One region of the Streptomyces sp. NBC_00358 genome, then DNA from elsewhere that is predicted to be linked to it. Evidence: riboswitches for the same ligand, from Rfam matches in the RefSeq annotation. Region 1 holds a riboswitch; the other holds the start of a gene.
What was found. Region 1 has a riboswitch for glycine ahead of gcvT (glycine cleavage system aminomethyltransferase GcvT). Riboswitches for the same ligand answer to the same signal wherever they lie in the genome.
Positions count from the first base shown of each region.

Region 2: it holds a riboswitch for glycine, as region 1 does, so the genes downstream of both, gcvP (aminomethyl-transferring glycine dehydrogenase) here and gcvT (glycine cleavage system aminomethyltransferase GcvT) in region 1, are expected to answer to the same signal.

Region 1 is NZ_CP107976.1:3,144,234-3,150,982, reverse strand. It holds gene OHT01_RS12985 (L-serine ammonia-lyase) at 1-113, opposite strand, end outside; gene glyA (serine hydroxymethyltransferase) at 279-1,541, opposite strand; gene gcvH (glycine cleavage system protein GcvH) at 1,553-1,930, opposite strand; gene gcvT (glycine cleavage system aminomethyltransferase GcvT) at 2,089-3,207, opposite strand; glycine riboswitch at 3,242-3,354, opposite strand; glycine riboswitch at 3,355-3,451, opposite strand; gene OHT01_RS12965 (AAA family ATPase) at 3,627-4,295, shown strand; gene OHT01_RS12960 (enhanced serine sensitivity protein SseB) at 4,359-5,135, shown strand; gene OHT01_RS12955 (enhanced serine sensitivity protein SseB C-terminal domain-containing protein) at 5,364-6,164, shown strand; gene OHT01_RS12950 (ABC transporter permease) at 6,649-6,749, shown strand, end outside.
Region 2 is NZ_CP107976.1:7,744,367-7,751,115, reverse strand. It holds gene gcvP (aminomethyl-transferring glycine dehydrogenase) at 1-2,482, opposite strand, end outside; glycine riboswitch at 2,657-2,752, opposite strand; gene OHT01_RS33130 (PRC-barrel domain-containing protein) at 2,867-3,235, shown strand; gene OHT01_RS33125 (DNA polymerase IV) at 3,160-4,839, opposite strand; gene OHT01_RS33120 (MerR family transcriptional regulator) at 4,912-5,586, opposite strand; gene OHT01_RS33115 (bifunctional nuclease family protein) at 5,805-6,278, opposite strand; gene ftsR (transcriptional regulator FtsR) at 6,365-6,749, opposite strand, start outside.

The sequences.
Region 1 (6,749 bases):
TCTTCGTTGCGCAGCCGCCGCGCGAACATGCGCGCGGCGCGCATCGGGCCCACCGTGTGGGAGCTGGACGGGCCGATGCCGATCGAGAACAGGTCGAAGACCGAGATGGCCACGGGAACTCCTTGGTGGTTTCGCCGGACGCCGTTGTCCGGCGGAGGTGGTGCGGGACCGCATGGAACGGGGCACCGCGCTCTGCTTCCAGTGTGCGCGGTGCCCCGGATATCCGTACGAAATGAACCGTACGGGTGAATACAACGTATGACGGAAAGCCTACGGAACTACTTCAGGCCGGGGTACAACGGGTGCTTGTCGGCCAGAGCGGACACGCGGACCTTCAGGCCGTCCGCGTCGTAGGACGGCTTCAGCGCCTCGGCGATGATGTCCGCGACCTCGGTGAAGTCCTCGGCCGTGAAGCCGCGGGTGGCGAGGGCGGGCGTGCCGATGCGCAGGCCCGAGGTGACCATCGGCGGGCGGGGGTCGTTCGGGATGGCGTTGCGGTTGACCGTGATGCCGACCTCGTGGAGTCGGTCCTCGGCCTGCTGCCCGTCCAGCTCGGAGTTACGCAGGTCGACCAGGACCAGGTGCACGTCCGTGCCCCCGGACAGGACGTCCACGCCGACGGCCTTCACGTCGTCCTGGACCAGACGCTCGGCCAGGATGCGCGCGCCGTCCAGCGTGCGCTGCTGGCGCTCCTTGAAGTCGTCGGTGGCGGCGACCTTGAAGGAGACGGCCTTGGCGGCGATCACGTGCTCCAGCGGACCGCCCTGCTGACCGGGGAAGACCGCGGAGTTGATCTTCTTGGCCAGCTCGGCCGTCGAGAGGATCACGCCGCCGCGCGGGCCGCCGAGGGTCTTGTGGGTGGTCGTCGTGACGACGTGGGCGTGCGGCACCGGGTTCGGGTGCAGACCCGCGGCCACCAGGCCGGCGAAGTGCGCCATGTCGACCATGAGGTACGCGCCGACCTCGTCGGCGATGCGGCGGAACTCGGCGAAGTCGAGCTGCCGCGGGTAGGCCGACCAGCCGGCCACGATCAGCTTCGGCCGGGATTCCTTGGCGAGGCGCTCGACCTCGGCCATGTCGACCTGGCCGGTCTCGTCGCTCACGTGGTACGGGACCACGTTGTAGAGCTTGCCGGAGAAGTTGATCTTCATGCCGTGGGTGAGGTGCCCGCCGTGCGCGAGGTTCAGACCCATGATCGTGTCGCCGGGCTTGAGCAGCGCGAACATCGCGGCCGCGTTGGCCTGGGCGCCCGAGTGCGGCTGCACGTTCGCGTGCTCGGCGCCGAAGAGCGCCTTCACACGGTCGATGGCGATCTGCTCGACCACGTCGACGTGCTCGCAGCCGCCGTAGTAGCGGCGGCCGGGGTAGCCCTCGGCGTACTTGTTGGTCAGGACCGAGCCCTGGGCCTCCATGACCGCGACCGGAGCGAAGTTCTCCGAGGCGATCATCTCCAGGGTGGACTGCTGGCGGTGCAGTTCGGCGTCGACGGCGGCCGCGACGTCCGGGTCCAGCTCGTGAAGGGGGGTGTTCAGAAGCGACATGCGGTGACTCCTCAGCCGGCGGTGGATGCGGTGTACTCGTCGGCGGACATCAGGTCCTCGGGCTGGTCCGCGACGCGCACCTTGAACAGCCAACCGCCCTCGAAGGGAGCGGAGTTCACGAGCGACGGGTCGTCCACGACGTCCTGGTTGGCCTCGACGACCTCGCCGCCGACCGGGGAGTACAGGTCGCTGACCGACTTGGTCGACTCCAGCTCGCCGCAGGACTCGCCCGCGGTCACCGTGTCACCGACCTCCGGGAGCTGGGCGTAGACGACATCGCCGAGCGCGTTGGCCGCGAACTCGGTGATGCCGACCGTCGCGACGCCGTCCTCGGCGACGGACAGCCACTCGTGCTCCTTGCTGTAGCGCAGCTGCTGGGGGTTGCTCATGGCCTGAATTCTCCTGTACGCGTGGGAGTGCTGATGGAGGGAAGCATGGGTGATCCGGGCGGATGTGCCCGGCATCACGTGCGACGTCCGACGGGGCCGCACGTCGGCGCAGGCGCCCGGCGGACCGCCGTGTCATGTCCGGCCCGGCCGGACCGGTGTCACTTCTGGCGCTTGTAGAACGGCAGCGCCACGACCTCGTACGGCTCGTGGCTGCCCCGGATGTCCACACCGACACCGGCGGTGCCCGGCGCGGCGTGCGCGGCGTCGACGTACGCCATGGCGATCGGCTTGCCCAGGGTCGGGGACGGGGCGCCGGAGGTGACCTCGCCGATCACCTGGCCGTCGGAGACGACCGGGAACCCGGCGCGCGGCACGCGACGGCCCTCGGCGATCAGGCCGACGAGGACGCGCGGCGGCTCGGAAGCGGCGCGCTCGGCGGCTTCGGTCAGGGCCTGGCGCCCCACAAAGTCCCCCTCCTTCTCGAACTTCACGACCCGGCCGAGACCGGCGTCGAAGGGGGTCAGCGCGGTGGTCAGCTCGTGCCCGTACAGCGGCATGCCGGCCTCCAGGCGCAGCGTGTCGCGGCACGACAGACCGCAGGGGACCAGCCCGGCCGGGGTGCCCGCGTCGGTCAGCGCCTGCCACACCTTCTCGGCGTCGGCGGGAGCGACGAACAGCTCGAAGCCGTCCTCGCCGGTGTAGCCGGTGCGGGCGATCAGGGCCGGAACCCCGGCCACCGTGCCCGGCAGGCCCGCGTAGTACTTCAGGCCGTCCAGGTCCGCGTCGGTGACCGACTTGAGGATGCCGGGGGACTCGGGTCCCTGCACGGCGATCAGCGCGTACGCGTCACGGTCGTCGCGCACCACGGCGTCGAAACCGGTTGCGCGCCCGGTCAGCGCGTCCAGCACCACCTGGGCGTTGGAGGCGTTCGCGACCACCATGTACTCGTCGTCGGCGAGCCGGTAGACGATCAGGTCGTCCAGGATGCCGCCGTCCTCCTGGCAGATCATGGTGTAGCGGGCGCGGCCGACGCCGACGGTGGCGATGTTGCCGACCAGCGCGTGGTTCAGGAGCGCCGCGGCCTGGGGGCCGGTGACGGTGATCTCGCCCATGTGGGAGAGGTCGAAGAGGCCGGCCTTCGTGCGGACGGCGAGGTGCTCGTCGCGCTCGGAGCCGTAGCGCAGGGGCATGTCCCAGCCTGCGAAGTCGGTCATCGTCGCGCCGAGTGAGCGATGCAGGGCATCGAGCGCGGTGTGACGGGGTGCGGTGCTGCTCATCGGTCTGGCTCCCAAGGCATGACGGCGAGGTCGTTCCTCCCCATCTGTCATCGGAACCTGAGAGGTTCATCAAGACCCCACGAAATGGTGGTCCTGACTTGCACCTTGGGTGGAGCCACCGGTGAGCGGCCCGCTTTTCAGATGTGCCTCGCCCGCGCGGTAACGGGGCCTGAGAGATTCAAGGGAGGGACTTGCTCCTTCGGCGCCCGGGTACACGTACCCAGGACTCTCCCGCGCGGATTCAAGCGGCCGGTATGCAGTTGGCGCGGCCATCATCGCACGCGCCGTCCGATCCCGGCAGCCCGGCATCTGTAACCGGGCTGTGGCAGTCCGCGCATGAAAAGGGGAGGCGCCGGGCATTACCTTCTCTTTACAGTCGACGGGGATGGGACTCCACACCCAAGGGGAGGACGGTCACGGTGAACAGGACCACGGCGTACGCGACGGCCTCGGGTCTCGCGCTGCCCGAGCAGCCCGGCGCACCGGCCCGGGAGGTGCGCGGCCCGCTTCCGGCGGCCGTCGTCCGGGACCTCCGCGACCGGGCCGGACGCAGCCCGCACGGTCTGCGCTTCGGGGCGCGCGACCTCGTCGTGGTCACCGGGCTGCCCGGCAGCGGCAAGTCGACGCTGATGCGGCGGGCCGTGCGGGGCACGCGGGTCGACTCGCAGGACACCCGCGACCGCTGGGAGGGCCGGGCGGCCCGCCTGCTGCCGTACGTGGTCTACCGCCCGCTCGTCCGCCTCGCGCACTACGCCGGGCTGCGCCGCGCGCTGCGCGGGGGCGGCCCACTCGTCGTGCACGACTGCGGCACGCAGGCCTGGGTGCGCCGCTGGCTCGCCCGCGAGGCCCGGCGCCGGGGCGGCGCGCTGCACCTGCTGCTGCTCGACGTCCCGCCGGGCACCGCGCTGGACGGCCAGCGCGAGCGCGGCCGCGGCGTCTCGCGCTACGCCTTCGCCCGCCATCGCGGCGCGGCCGCCCGGCTGCTGCGTTCCGTCGAGCGGGGCGACCTGCCCGCGGGGTGCGGTTCGGCGGTGCTCATCGACCGGGACGCGGCGGACGTGCTGGGCAGGATCGACTTCGGCCACTGACCGGTCACGGTGGCGCATTAATCTTTCCAGCCGGAACAGTGGTTCGAAGCGGGCGGTAGACAGATGGACTTTCCTGCACAGGCGCACCCCCATCCGCACGGCGGTTGGCCCGGCAACGAGCTGGAGGAGGTGTTGTCCGCCTCCTTCGGCATGCCCTCGGGGCCTTCGGGGGGCGCTCGTATCGTCGAGGTGCTCGGCCGCAGTTTCCTCTGGGTGCCGCTGCCCAACGGCGGCGGCCCGCAGAGCGGCCCGCTCGATCTGCCCACGATCGACGTCGGGGGGCAGGTGTACGTCCCCGTGTTCAGCTCCGAGGAGCAGTTCCGGCAGGTCACCGGTGGCCACATGTCGTACACGATCGCGCCTGCCGTCGAGTTCGCCCGAGGACTTCCGCCGCAGGTCGGCATCCTGGTCAACCCGGACGGCGTGGTCGGCGTACCGCTGCCGCCGCCCGCCGTCGCCGAGCTGTGCCGGTCCGGCCGGACCCCGCTGGACGGCTCGGCCAGCGGTGGCCGGGTGCGGCTCTTCGAGCCCGACTGGCAGGACGACCCGATGGACTTCCTGGCCGCGGCCTCGGCCGAGTTCGCCGGGACCGGCGTGGTGCTGAGCGCCCGCCGCTGCCTGGCCAGCATCGAGGGCGACGATCCGGTCATGTTCATCGGCGTCGAACTCTCGCTGTGGGAGGGCGAGGCCCGCACCCTGCCGCTGGACGCCCTGGGCCGCGCCCTCGGCCGCGTCCCGATGAACATTCCGGTGAACCTGGTCCTCCTCGACGTGACGCAGGACCCGGTCGCCGACTGGATGCGGGCCCAGGTGCGCCCCTTCTACCAGCACGGTCACTGAACGGCGCCCGCCCCGAGAGCGTCCGAAAGGCCGTGCGCCCGGCCCCGCACGGCCTTTCGGACGACCTCGCGCGGTGGGCCCCGGCTCTCGACTGCTTCCCCCGGCGGAGCGCGATCGCCGCATAAGCTGGTTTCATGGCCTGGTCGAGGTGTTGACGCATGTTCGCGGCCGGGGCCTCGGGCACAAGGGATGAGTCGTCGTGAATTGTTCGCGAAGGGGCGGTTGAGGGTGAGCGCGTCGGGCACGGCCGCGGCCGGGCAGGTCGAGCACATGCTGCGCCAGGTCACACCCGGGCGTTATGACGCCTACGAGGCGCTCCTTCGCGCGCTCGCGACCCCGTCGTCCGGCCAGGTCTGGATGCTGCTCTGGCACGGCCAGGCCGGCTCACCGGACGCCCAGTACGGAAACATGCAGGTGGAAGGCTTCGGGTACGCGCCCTGCGTGACCTCGGCCCAGGAACTCTCGGCCAGCGGCTGGAACCGCTCGTACGAGGTCGTGGACGGGCTGGACGTCGCCCGCACCCTGTACCCCGACCAGTTCGGCCTCTGGCTCAACCCGCACGCCCCCGGCGGCGGCCTCGGAATCCCCTGGCTGGATCTGCGCCGGATCGCCACCGGCCTGGAACGGCAGCCCGCCGGTCCGCTCCGGCTCTCCGAGCCCGGCATCGAAATCCCGCAGTTCTACGCCCTGTTGACGCAGAACGCGCATCTGACCCCGGCCGTGCGCTCGTTGCGCCGCGCCTGGGTCCAGCCCGCGCTCGGGTCGCCGTATCTCGCCATCGGCCTTGATGTGTACGACACTTCGCCGCCCGCCGTGGACTCGGTGCGGGCGATGATGCAGCAGTCCATCGGCGCGGTCCCGGACGGCCTGCCCGTCTCGACCGTCGCGATGTCGGACGAGTTCGACCCCGTGGCGATGTGGCTGCGCGCCCATGCCCGGCCGTTCTACGACCGTGAGGCGCACGCGGCCCCCGCGCAGGCTCCGATGGCGGGCGGCTACGGCTATCCGCCGGCCCGCGGCGGCTACTGAGAGCGTCCCGAATCGCGGACCTGTCGTAAGTCAGTGCGAGTTCGGCTGGCATCATGAAGCTGCGCACGAGCCTCCGGTGTCGTGCGTGTCGTGCTGCTGACCTGCGGGGAAGCGGACGTATGCACCAGTTGTCCTAATTTGGTGCAACTTCCGACCTAAAGGGCGCTGATGGACCTTTCGCGGTCAAATATCAGACGTCCGACTGCCGTTACCCACTGTTCGGATAACGGAATCCCCCAACAAGCATCACGGTTGCGCATAGTTTCTCCATGGGGCCTGGCACCTGATCGTGGCGGCACTGAAGACTCGCCCATCAGACACGGGGTCATCGATCCTGTGAGCGAGTGCAAGTCGAAACATCGAATCATCAGCCGGGTCACCGGACCGCACCATCTGCGGTCAACATCCCGGCGAGCAAGTGAACCAAGCCGCAGACAGCGGCAGGCGTAGGCCGGTCACCACCGGCGAGAGGGGTCGGGTCACTGTGACCGCACCGATCGAGACCACCGCGGCGGCAACGGAAGCGCAGCCAGAGGCTGTGCTTGCCGGAGTCGGCAAGGGGCAGATCGAGGGCCGTTCCCTGGG
Region 2 (6,749 bases), 4.6 Mb from region 1:
CGGTCGCCTTGGTGAGCGGGCGCAGGTCGATGATGCACTCGTGCGCGACCAGACCGGCCGGACCGGTGTACAGCACCGGGTAGTGCGGCTCCAGGCGCTTGGCGATGTAGTTGGCGGAGAGCACGGCCACCTGGGTGGCGCGCTTGAGGCCCTCGCCGCCCATCAGCCGGACGTACGACCAGGAGATGGGCAGAATGCCCGCGGAGCCCCAGGGAGCGGCCGAGATCGGGCCGACACCGGTCTCGGGACCGGCCTCGGGCTGCAGCGGGTGGTTCGGCAGGTACGGCGCCAGGTGCGCGCGCACACCGACCGGGCCGACGCCCGGACCGCCGCCGCCGTGCGGGATGCAGAACGTCTTGTGCAGGTTGAGGTGCGAGACGTCGCCACCGAAGTGGCCCGGCTTGGCGAGGCCCACCAGGGCGTTGAGGTTGGCGCCGTCGACGTAGACCTGGCCGCCGGCCTCGTGCACCTGGGCGCAGATGTCGGCGACGTGCTCCTCGAACACCCCGTGCGTCGAGGGGTACGTGATCATCAGCACCGACAGCTCGTCGCGGTACTGCTCGATCTTGGCGCGCAGGTCCTGGACGTCGATCTCGCCGTCGTCCGCCGTCTTCACGACGACGACCTTCATGCCGGCCATCACGGCGCTGGCGGCGTTGGTGCCGTGCGCGGAGGACGGGATGAGGCAGATGGTGCGCTGCTCGTCGCCGTTGGCGCGGTGATAGCCGCGGACGGCCAGCAGACCGGCCAGCTCGCCCTGCGAACCGGCGTTGGGCTGGAGCGACACCTTGTCGTAGCCGGTGACCTCGGCGAGCTGGTCCTCCAGCTCGTGGATCAGCGTCAGATAGCCGCCGGCCTGCTCGCTGGGCGCGAACGGGTGGAGCTGCCCGAACTCGGGCCAGGTGACCGGCTCCATCTCGGTGGTCGCGTTGAGCTTCATGGTGCAGGAGCCCAGCGGGATCATGCCGCGGTCGAGCGCGTAGTCGCGGTCGGAGAGCCTGCGCAGATAGCGCAGCATCGCCGTCTCGGAGCGGTGCTGGTGGAACACGGGGTGCGTGAGGTACTCGTCGGTGCGCAGCAGCGCGGCCGGCAGGGTGTCCTCGGCGCTCGCGTCCAGCGCCTCGATGTCGCCCTCGACACCGAACGCGGTCCACACGGCGGTGAGCTGGTCGCGCGTGGTCGTCTCGTCGCACGAGATCGACACCTGGTCGGCGTCGACCCGGTGGAGGTTGACCCCGTGGTCGCGGGCGGCGGCCACGATCTCGGCGGCGCGGCCCGGGACCCGCGCGGTGAGGGTGTCGAAGTACGCGCCGTGCACGAGCTCGACACCGCCGGCGGTGAGCCCGGCGGCCAGGACGGTGGCGTAGCGGTGGGTACGCCGCGCGATGGTCCGCAGGCCGTCGGGACCGTGGTGGACGGCGTACATGCCGGCCATCACGGCGAGGAGGACCTGAGCCGTACAGATGTTGCTCGTCGCCTTCTCGCGACGGATGTGCTGCTCACGCGTCTGCAGGGCGAGGCGGTACGCCTTGTGGCCGTCGGCGTCCACGGACACGCCGACCAGCCGGCCGGGGAGGCTGCGCGCGAACTTCTCGCGCACCGCCATGTAGCCGGCGTGGGGTCCGCCGAAGCCCATCGGCACACCGAAGCGCTGGGTCGTACCGACCGCGATGTCCGCGTCGAGCTCGCCGGGCGAGGTCAGCAGGGTCAGGGCGAGCAGGTCGGCGGCGACGGTGACGACCGCCCCCAGCTCGTGCGCCTGCTCGATGATCGGCTTGATGTCGCGTACGGCACCGGAGGCGCCCGGGTACTGGATCAGCACGCCGTTGATCTCGCGCCCGGCGAGGTCGGCCGGGATGCCGTCGGCGAGGTCGGCGACGACGATCTCGACGCCGGTCGGCTCGGCGCGGGTCTCTATGACGGCGATGGTCTGCGGCAGCGCGTCCGCGTCGACCAGGAAGAGGCCCTTCTTGTTCTTGCCCATACGGCGGGACAGCGCCATCGCCTCGGCGGCCGCGGTGCCCTCGTCGAGGAGGGAGGCGCCGGAGGTCGGCAGGCCGGTCAGCTCGGCGACGACCGTCTGGAAGTTCAGCAGCGCCTCGAGGCGGCCCTGCGAGATCTCCGGCTGGTACGGCGTGTACGCGGTGTACCAGGCGGGGTTCTCCATGACGTTGCGCAGGATCACCGGCGGCGTGAACGTGCCGTAGTAACCGAGCCCGATCATCGAGCCGAGCACCTCGTTGCGGTCCGCGAGGGAGCGGAGCTCGGCCAGTACCTCGGCCTCGGTGCGGGCGGCCGGCAGCTTCAGGGCCTCGGCGTTCTTGATCACGTCCGGCACCGCGGCGGCCGTCAGCTCGTCGAGCGAGCCGTAGCCGATGTGCGCGAGCATCTTGGCCCGGGCTTCGGAGTCGGGGCCGATGTGGCGCTGCTCGAAGGGAATTCCCTGTTCGAGCTCGGAGAGCGGAATGCGAGGGGCGGTCATGGCGGAGGCCTCCTGGTCTGACGCGACCTTCGAGGGGCACCCCGGCACGGGTACCCCGACGGCCTCCCCCTCTGTCATCTCAACCTGAGAGTTTCACCGGGTGTCCGTGGACGACCCGGCTTTCACCGTCGGTGAGGGCGGAGCCATAGGCACCGCCCTGCTTTCCAGAGTGACCTCGTCCGTGCGGTACGTGAGCCTGAGAGATTCCGGGGAGGAGTTGCTCCTTCGGCGCCTCCGGTGAAGTCTGGAGGACTCTCCCGCACGGGATCAGCAGCCGTTTGCCAGCCTACCAGCGAGGACAAGACGACAGCCTTCGAGTGGCCGCCTTCACAGATGTGCTCTTTTGTAGTACTTACGGATGAGTTTGCGACCACTGGAGGGACCGTGCAGACCGACATCGATCCGCGCAACCTGATCGGCCGCAAGGCGTTCGACAGCAACGGCACCAAGATCGGCACGATCGACGAGATCTACCTCGACGACGCGACCGGCGTCCCGGAGTGGGCGGCCATACGCACCGGCCTGTTCAGCAGGGACGCCTTCGTACCGCTCGAACCCAGCGAGATCATCGAGGGGACGCTGCGCATCCCCTTCGAGCGAGCCCTGATCAAGGACGCCCCCGACTTCGGTGTCGGGCGCCACCTCTCCCCCGAGCAGGAACTGCAGCTCTACCACCACTACGGACTCGACGTGGCGTCCCCTCCGCCGCCGGACCGGGACTTCGGCCGACTGGCGGGCACGGACGACGGCTGAGCGTCCCGGACGCCCGGCCCCGCGCCGGCACCCACGCCCGGGACGGGGCCCACATCCAGACCCTTACTCCATTCCGGGCCCGCGTCCGGGCCCGCGCTCCTGTCCGGGCCCAGGTCCCGGCCCGTGCCCTGGGCCCGGTCCCGGTCCGCACGCCGGTCCCGGTCCAGGTCCGAGCCGCCGTCCGGACCTCGCGGCGCGGCCCGCGACCCCGACGGTCCGGCACCCGCCGGGAACGCCTCGGTGTCCCGGGGTCTTCGCTCCACCAGGGGCAGCGGATCCGCCGGTTCCAGCCGCGGATCGTCCGTCCGGAAGGTCCGGACCCGGCCGGGCTCGGAGTACGGCGTCTCGAACCGCACCGTGACCCGCCCCAGCCCGCTGCCCTGCACCCAGCCGTGCCCGTACTCCTCGTGACGCACGTCGTGCCCCGCGGGCCACCGCCGCACCGCGGGCGGCCCCTCCTCCACAGGGGTCCCCCCGGCCGGCGGCTCGTCCACGGACTGCTCCTCGGCCGTCGGCTCCCCCACGGCGGCGGCCTGCGCCTGCGCGAACAGGTCCTCCTGCGTGTAGTCGGCGAGCCCCGAGACACCGACCCCCAGCAGGCGCACGCCTCCCGTGGTGTCCACGCCCTCCAGGAGCCGCGCGGCGGCCTCACGGACGACCCCGGGGTCGTCCGTGGGTCCCCGCAGCGTCTCGGACCGGGTCAGCGTCGAGAAGTCGTACCTGCGCACCTTCAGCACGATGGTCCGCCCCGACAGCCCGGCCCGGCGCAGCCTCCCCACACACCGGTCCGCGAGCCGCTGCACCTCTAGCTCCACCCGGACCCGGTCGTGGATGTCCACGTCGTACGTGTCCTCGACCGACACCGACTTTGTCTCCCGCTCGGCCACCACGGGCCGCACGTCGTGGGCCAGCGCCATCGCGAACAGGGCGTGCCCGTGCGCCTTCCCCAGCAGCCGTACGAGCTCGTCCTCGCCCGCCTCGGCGAGCTCCTCGACTGTGGTGATCCCGGCCCGCCGAAGATGGTCGCCGGTAGCCGGCCCAACGCCCGGCAGCGTCCGCACCGGCATGGGGCCCAGCATCGCGCGCTCGGTGCCCGGCTCGATCAGCACGAGACCGTCGGGCTTGGCCTGCTCCGAGGCGATCTTCGCCAGCATCTTGGAGGCGGCGAGCCCCACCGATCCCGTGAGCCCGGTGACCGCCCGGATGTCCGCGCGCAGCTTGGCACCGGCCAGCCGCGCCGAGGCGTCGTCCCAGGCCGTCCCGCCCGCCTCCAGGTCCACGAACGCCTCGTCCAGGCTCAGCGGCTCCACGAGCGGCGACAGAGCCCGCAGCAGCCCCATCACCTGCTCGCTGACCTCACGGTAGAGCCCGAAGCGCGGTACGAGATAGGCGGCGTTCGGTGCGCGTCTGCGGGCCTGGGCCATGGGCATCGCCGAGTTCACCCCGAAGACGCGCGCCTCGTACGAGGCCGTGGCCACGACCCCGCGGGGTCCCAGCCCGCCCACGACGACGGCCTTCCCGCGCAGGCTCGGCTTGGACGCCTGCTCCGCCGAGGCGAAGAAGGCATCCATGTCGAGATGCAGGATCGTGGGCGCGGTTCTCACATCACCGATGCTGCCCTACGCCACTGACAATGCCCCGGCACTCCGGGGCATCGCGTCATCGGAGGCCGCGCGTCACACCGCGCGGTTGCGCCTGCGCGCCAGCTCGTCGGCGGGGTTGTGCCCGAGAAGCGTCTCGCCGGTGTCCACGCGCTCCCCGTGCAACTGCGACAGGGCACTCTCCACGTCCCGCCACACCACGCCCACGGCGATCCCGAAGACCCCTTGGCCGCCCTGGAGCAGCGCGTGGACCTCGTCGGGCGAGGTGCACTCGTAGACCGTCGCGCCGTCGCTCATCAGCGTCATGCGCTCCAGGTCCTGGAAGCCGCGCTCCCGCAGATGCTGGACCGTGGTGCGGATGTTCTGCAGCGACACCCCGGTGTCGAGGAACCGCTTCACGATCTTCAGGACCACCACGTCCCGGAAGCTGTAGAGACGCTGCGTGCCCGACCCGTAGGCGGGACGCACACTGGGCTCGACCAGACCGGTCCGCGCCCAGTAGTCCAGCTGCCGGTAGGTGATGCCCGCGGCCGCGCACGCCGTGGGCCCGCGGTAACCGACCTCCTCGGGAACGGCCCCTCCCTCACCGGGCACTGCTGTGGGCCGCCGCGGAACATGGTCCGCCGCGCCGCCATGCTGGGGGTACCCCCTGCTCGAGTCGAGCCGAGAGCTTGGGGGAGGGTACGGGCCGCTCTCCCCCGGACCGCGTCCGGGAGCACCCCCAGCCGTACCGTCGCCGCTGCTTCTCACGCCGACCTCCGTCCTTGACCTGCCTTCTCGACGGTAGGCAGTCACCAGGGGCGCGTCAACGATCGCCACACTCGGCACGCCGAGTGATAATCACCCTAAGAGTGGTTTCCCGTGCCCTACCGCGGGGAAAGGCTAGCCGAATGCTCTCCGCGCGGGCCGCGGCACACCACACCGACCCTGGGCAAATGCCACCCGGAGCGGCGCTCCGCTCCCGGGCCTCACTGACTGTTGGTTCCGAAGTCCTCGGGCGAGATCTGGTCGAGGAACTCGCGGAACTTCTCCACCTCGTCCTCCTGCTCGTCCGGGATCGCGATACCCGCGTCGTCGAGCACCCCGTCGCTGCCGTAGATCGGCGTTCCGGTGCGCAGGGCGAGCGCTATGGCGTCGGACGGCCTGGCACTCACCTCGACCCCACTGGCGAACACGAGCTCGGCGTAGAAGACGCCCTCGCGAAGGTCCGTGATGCGTACTTCGGTGAGCTCCTGGCCGACGGCCTCCAGCACGTCCTTGAACAGGTCGTGGGTCAGCGGTCGTGCGGGGGCCATGCCCTGCTGAGCGAAGGCGATCGCCGTCGCCTCCCCCGGTCCGATCCAGATGGGGAGGTAGCGGTCGCCTCCCACTTCACGCAGAAGCACGATCGGTTGGTTGGAGGGCATTTCGACCCGGACACCTACGACATCGAGCTCGTTCACACAGCAACCCTAGGCCGTGCCCGGGACGTTTGGGTAGTCGGGCACAGAACGGGTAGACGATCCGCGGCCCGCTCCGGTATGCCGGATCAGCGCAGTCGCACGCCCAGCGCGGTCTGCACGAGTGCCGCGTGCAGCTTCACCGTGAGGCCGGCGAGTTCCTTCGTACGGGCCTCCGCGTGCGCCCGCGTCTGCGGATTGCGGTGCCGCCGCAGGGGGGCGACCACCTGGTCCACCAGTCCCGCGTCACGCTCCGCAGCGGCCTTCATCGCCCGCAGATGGCGCGGCTCGATCCCGAAGCGTCCCAGCTCGACGACGAGCGCGGCGACGGTCACCGCCTCGGCGTCGTACACACCGTCCGGCAGAGGCCCGATCAGCCCGTACGACTCCCACTCCTGGAGCTGCTGCTCGCCGATCTCCGCGGCGGCCAGCAGCTCCGCACGGCCCACCCGGGCCGCGGTGGGGCCTTCGGGT